Regions from separate parts of the Enterococcus sp. AZ128 genome, predicted to be linked through region 2. Evidence: riboswitches for the same ligand, from Rfam matches in the RefSeq annotation. Region 2 holds a riboswitch; the other holds the start of a gene.
The links. Region 2 has a riboswitch for fluoride ahead of eno (phosphopyruvate hydratase). Riboswitches for the same ligand answer to the same signal wherever they lie in the genome.
Positions count from the first base shown of each region.

Region 1: linked by a shared signal. The riboswitch ahead of IGI38_RS18275 (chloride channel protein) and the one ahead of eno (phosphopyruvate hydratase) in region 2 are both predicted to bind fluoride.

Region 1 covers NZ_JBIORZ010000002.1:1,363,139-1,366,318, reverse strand. Annotated here, with positions in the region: gene IGI38_RS18295 (IS30 family transposase) at 1-25, shown strand, start outside; gene IGI38_RS18290 (DUF6179 domain-containing protein) at 17-676, opposite strand; gene IGI38_RS18285 (DUF6323 family protein) at 673-1,104, opposite strand; gene IGI38_RS18280 (hypothetical protein) at 1,298-1,450, shown strand; fluoride riboswitch at 1,503-1,577, shown strand; gene IGI38_RS18275 (chloride channel protein) at 1,660-2,955, shown strand; gene IGI38_RS18270 (hypothetical protein) at 2,945-3,180, shown strand, end outside.
Region 2 covers NZ_JBIORZ010000003.1:34,283-37,462, forward strand. Annotated here, with positions in the region: gene IGI38_RS18970 (BglG family transcription antiterminator) at 1-181, opposite strand, end outside; gene eno (phosphopyruvate hydratase) at 550-1,821, opposite strand; fluoride riboswitch at 1,970-2,036, opposite strand; gene IGI38_RS18980 (DinB family protein) at 2,324-2,833, opposite strand; gene IGI38_RS18985 (hypothetical protein) at 2,895-3,180, opposite strand, start outside.

The DNA.
Region 1 (3,180 bases), on a different contig from region 2:
AGAAGAAATGTTGCAATTAATTTGACAATTCAGCCTTTCCTAAAACATATTGTGCTTCGATTGGATTGAACAATAACGTATGAATTTCTTTTTTACAAAGGAGCAATTTGCCGAGCATTTGTTTAAACACGATCTCAAATAGATTATTCACATCTTTACGGTAGTCGAACCCTAACCCTCGCTGATAATGATCGAGCAGCTCATAAATTTGATTTTCTGGAATATGTTTGAGGAATGAAGCTTCAGCCGCCAAATTATGCAGATAACGTTCATAAAAATCGAGCCCGACAAAATCAGCCGGAACAGCTTCGGCAAGTTGATAATCAAGGAAGGCTTGATCTACTTCTGCTGCTCCGTAATCAAGGTCGTATCCTGAAAAAAAGTTGCCGATTTCATCCAGACTCTCTTCCAATGATTCAATTCCAAAACTTTGATAATTATCTTGAATTGTTTGGTAAAGTTTTTGAAGCGCCGATAAGCGTTGGGTCAACTGTTCTTTTCCTTGTTCAAAGCGTTCTGGCAGACTCCCCTCTTTTCCGTTGGCTAATACAAATTCAACGGACTGCTGAATTCTTTCTGCCTGATCGATCGGCATGACGCTTGATCCGCTTAGTCGTTCTTGCAGCTTTTTTATAAAAAATGGATAAAAGGCCGGATCTAACAATTCATTTTTCACATGTCTTCCTCCAATTCTGGAAAATCTTCAAATGAGCCCTGCAACATTTCTACATCCCCTTGATACTTTTGATAGCGTCGTTCAATCTCCTCCATAATCTCTTGATCAGTTATTCCACCAGGATGATAGCTCCGCAGATAGTAAAAGACTGCTTGGAGTATCGAGTAGTGTGCTAAATAATCACTTTTGTAGAAGATTGGTTCAGAAACTAAGAAGCTCCCAATCGACTGAGAATTCGCCCAGCTAAAATCCATTAGGTGATGTTCTTTAAAGAGCTGTTTTCGTTCTTCCGAGATTTCTGAGAAATCCTCGATCGACAATTGAAAGGCTTTGTGATTGGCTTTAAGCTCCTGATTGATCACCGAGCGCGGGTTCTCCTTTTGTTGCGAAAGAAACTGGTTAAATAACGATAGGTCAAACTTAGACATTCCTTCATCCTCCCCCTTCAAAGCCTTAATATCATACTGTTGGTAAAATGACAATCTTGAAATCTAACTGGAAATGTGGTATTATAAAGAGAGTTAAGGAAGATGATTTAATCATTCCTTAACTTTTTCCATTAATAGTTGCAGGTGTTAACCTGATTACCTAATCAATAAAATAACTAAAGGAGCATTTTTGATGATTGTTGCTACCCTGCTCTATTTATTGATCGCCGCTTTCATCATCTGGGTGTGGAGCCCGCCGGCGATATTGCGTATGATTGTTATGATAGTGTTGATTTTGCTTTATTGGTTGACTTCTAAGCGCTTAAATTCCACAAAGAAAAAATAGGGCTCAGGTTTTGGTTGACTTTTGCCACTTTTTACAGTAAAAATAGATAGAAATTAAATAAGGGAATGAATGTCTCCCTAAGAAATTTTCTTAAACCGCGAATCAAGCTAATGACTTCTACAATTCATTTTGTAGGGATCATTGGCTTTTTTTTTGCTTATTAGCCGCAATGTCAGCTGATAAGCGTGGTAAATCTAGGAGGTCTTGGAATGGAAGAAACACGACAACAATCACAACAAAACGCGAGAAAGGAGTTAAAGGATTTACTACTGCTTTATTTTTTGATTGCACTTATTAGTGTTTTTACTGGCTTGATCTCCCATTATTTGCTGAAGGCATTGCATTTTGTGACAGATTATCGTCAAACGCATCACTATTTACTCTTTTTCCTGCCTGTTCTCGGTCTGCTGACGGCGTTTATTTATCAATCCTTTGGAAAAGGCGCACAAAAAGGAAATAATCTGATTATTGAAAGTACCGAGAAAGAGACTGATGTGCCGAGTCGAATGGCACTTTTTACGTTTGCTTTCACGATTCTTTCTCACCTATTCGGTGCCTCTGTTGGTCGTGAAGGAAGTGCTGTACAAATCGGGGGCGTTTTTGCCAATAAGGCTGCGGACGCTTTTCATTTGGAAAAAAATTGTCGAAAGCAATTGGTTCATGCAGGAATTAGTGCAGGTTTTTCATCGATTTTCGGGACCCCGTTAGCTGGGGGATTCTTTGGTATGGAAATGGCATATGTTGGAAATTTAGAACGTAAGGCACTGATCCCTTGTTTCTTTTCCTCTTATCTAGCAGACTATGTGTCAAAATCCTTAGGTACTGTTCATGAAGGGCATCCAATCGGCGTGATTCCTCATTTTAACTTGAAACTTTTAGCGATCATCCTTTTCGCGTCGGCTTTATTCGGCATTTTCGGCCATCTTTTTGCGCTGCTGACTCATTCATTGAAACGTTTCTACGCTAGCTTATTCAAAAACTACCTGTTGCGGGCATTTGTTGCATCAGGGATCGTGACAGCCGCTATTTTTTTCATGCACGGTCAAAAGTTTATGGGCTTAAGTTTGCCATTGATTGATGATGCTTTTGTCGGGAAAACGACTTTGCTTGATCCAATCATCAAGTTGCTCACAACTAGCTTGAGTTTAGGCGCCGGCTTGCAGGGGGGCGAAGTAACTCCGTTGTTTTCAATCGGGGCCTCATTGGGTGGAAGCCTGGGAAATTTGTTTGGCATCTCTCCTGCCTTCTTAGCCGCACTAGGAATGATCGCCGTTTTTGGCTGTGCGGCAAACGCCCCATTGACAACGATCATGTTGGGCATCGACCTTTTCGGTGCAAAGGCATTGCCCTATTTCATTATTGCCGCCTTCATCAGTTACTTTGTTTCCGGACATCAAGGTATTTATACCTCGCAAACAATCGTACGGGCGAAGAGTGTCTTCTTGAAGCACCATGAGGGGTATCGTATCGGAACAATCAAGGAGGCCGCTAAAAATGGCGAATAAGCAGGAAACCGTCGAACTGCATCATTTATTCTGGAAAAAGCATTCTCATCAATTACCGATCGAAACATTTGGACCTAAAAGATATCGAATTAAAGTCGATAAAGGAACCGTCAATGTGACTCACTCAGTTTATAGCCGTGATAGCGGCTGTTGGATTGATATCCCAAAACGTACTAGGGATTATCGCCATCACCATCAACTGACGGCCGGCGAAGAGCGATTGAT
Region 2 (3,180 bases):
AAATGATCAATCGACAGCCTAACTTAGCAGATTTTTCTATCGTAAACCCCTGTTGTAAGTCTGATAAACCTTGCAGATCGTTACGGATTGTTCTAGATGAAACACCAATCTTTTGGGCCAATTGATCGATTTTTAAATAGTCATTTTCTCTTAAGGCCTTCAATATTTGTACCTCTCTCATCCTCACCTCTCCTTTTTTTGCAAGCGTAATCATTTACACGTTCAGTATAAGAAACCCCTTTCAATTAGAAAAGTTGAACTTTTTCCATTGAGTTGTGCAAAACGTGTCCGTTTAAAAACTCAAATAAGAAACAACCAAACCTACAATGATGTATGTGCTTTAAGAATTGTATCAGCCACCCTTTACTATCACAATAAAAATGATAAATTTAATATATCAACTAATACTGCCAACCATAAAACTAAAAGAATGCTCTCATTTTGTGCAATGTTTTAGAATTTCATGTACCTTTTTTTGGAAAGTGAAGTCTAAACGTAAGAATCCCTACCGTCAATAGTGACGATCGGGATTCTCAGATGTATCTCCTTTTACGCTTTATGAAAACGAGCTAACCTTCCATAACCTCCTAATTCTTCTTCAATACGCAGGAACTGATTATATTTTTCGACCCGTTCACTGCGAGCCATGGAGCCTGTTTTGATTTGCCCAGCGTTCATGGCTACCGCAAAATCTGCAATGAAGGTATCGCCAGTTTCACCAGAACGGTGAGATATCATAGTTGTATAACCATTTGCACGCGCCATTTTGATGGTTTCGATGGATTCTGAAACAGTTCCGATTTGATTCAATTTGATCAAAATCGAATTAGCGACCTTTTTATCGATTCCTTCAGCAAAGATCGTTGGATTAGTTACAAAAATATCGTCACCAACAAGTTGAATTTGATTGCTCATTGTTTCAGTCATTTTCTTGAACCCATCCCAATCATGTTCTGAAAAACCATCTTCAATTGAGATGATTGCCGGATATTTATTAACTAAATCTTGATAGTAAGTCAACATTTCATCTGAAGTCATTTCTTTCCCTTCAAAGTTGTATTTCTTCGTATCATCGTTGTAAAATTCACTTGATGCTGGGTCCAGTGCAATGGCGATTTCTTCACCTGGTAGATAACCAGCTTCCTTAATAGCCCAATATAACATTTCGATTGCTGCTTCGGTACTACCTAATTTTGGCGCAAAACCTCCTTCATCGCCAACAGCTGTTTCATATCCTTCTTTGCCAAGTACACGCTTCAATGTGTGGTAAGTGTTCGCAACTTTTTCTACACCATCACGAAAACTCTTACGTTTTACCGGTGTGATTAAGAATTCTTGAACATCGATTCCTGAGTCTGCGTGAACACCTCCGTTGATTACATTGAAGAACGGCTGAGGTAATTCAAGATCGACTCCGCCTAGATAACGATACAATGGGATCTTTTGACTTTGAGCCGCTGCACGCGCGACAGCCATAGAAACTCCAAGGATCGCATTTGCCCCAAGACGCCCCTTATTCGGCGTACCGTCTAAATCGATCATGGCTTTATCAATTTCTGCTTGATCGAATGGTGAGCGACCTTTCAACTCATCGTTGATTTCAGTATTGACGTTTCTTACCGCCTTCAAGACACCTTTTCCCATCAAATAATCACCGCCATCTCGCAACTCGACTGCCTCACGGTCACCAGTCGAAGCACCACTTGGAACTTCGGCACGCCCCATTGTCCCATCCGATAAAACCACGTCGGCCTCAACCGTAGGGTTCCCCCGTGAATCAAAAATCTCTCTTGCTTTTACTGCTTCAATTACTACTGACATCTCTTTTTCCTCCTCAAAAAATGATTTCATTTACATCGCGCATCAACTAAACTGTCTGAGCTAGCTATCAAAAATTGAATACGCAAAAAAGCCTGTTACAAGTTAAGTACTTTTAAACACACTTTAAGTAAAGGTTAAAAGTATTTAACTTACAACAGGCGCCATCAGCTGAATGATTCAGCGGTTAGGAGGGGTGCACCATCCCTCTTACACAAAAAAGAATACCACTCTCATTTTCTTTTGACAATCAGAACGTCTTTTGGGAATTGTCAAAAAAGGACCTGTGACAAAAATCTTGTCACAGGTCCTTTTTCCGAACAAACGGTGTGTCAGAAGTAGCTTCTTCTTCGCAAACTACGCATACAGTTACTGCTAAGTTTCACTAAGCAAAGCTAGCATTCGGAAATAAGCCGAAATTTCACAAAAATTTAAGAAGCAATTTTCGGAAATTCCTTCTTATTTCTTGAAGCTGACCACTTCTGTCACAACCTCTTTCCTAAAACTATTTTCCAATAACTAATCGCCTAGTGTACACGGCCTGTCCTGAATGCATCAAGGCATCATCAATTGCTGAAACAATACGAACTTGGCGAGTAACCGGCGGATTCCAACTAGTATCGATCACATCCGCTAGATTGCTTTCATCTAAGCTTTCTAAATAATTCTTCGTAAATTCAATGCTGGCCGCTAAATAATCCAAAACTAATTGGCGATCTGCAACAACAACCTTCGCTGCTTCTTCTGGTGTGTGTCGATAATCTTCAGTATCATCTGGTAGATCCAAAGCAAATTTTTCTGACCATCCATCGCTTGTCCACAAGAATTCTGTACCATTCAAATCAGATAGCTGCATGTCTAACTCTCGCGCAGTGTGCCACATCAGCCAAATTACCGATTTGATCAAAGGCGCTGGCATTTGATTCGCTTCTTCTGTCGTCATCTGATCCAGTGTATCCTCAAAACGTTCTTGCGCACGATCCAACATTTCCATTGCAAATTGCGTATTCTTCATTTTGTGAAACCCTCCTTGTACTCTCTTCTCTCACTTTACTACGGTGATTTTCTAAGAGCAACTATTCGATGTCTGAGTATAAATAAATGAGGTCATTCGCAATTTGTTCTGCTTCATTTATCTGATCAAAATGAAAATGTAATTTTTGTTTTGGCAAAGTGATGATCAACTCATTTTCTTTGCGACGAATTTCCGCCTGATCCCTTAAAAAAAACTCATGGGTAAATTGGTCCAAATCCACTCTTGGATGAATCAATAAAATTCCTGCAGAATAGAAAACAGCTGGAATTTCGTCACTCGTTTCTAGCAATGTAAAATTCATCAACTCTTCTGTCGAAAGTTGTGAA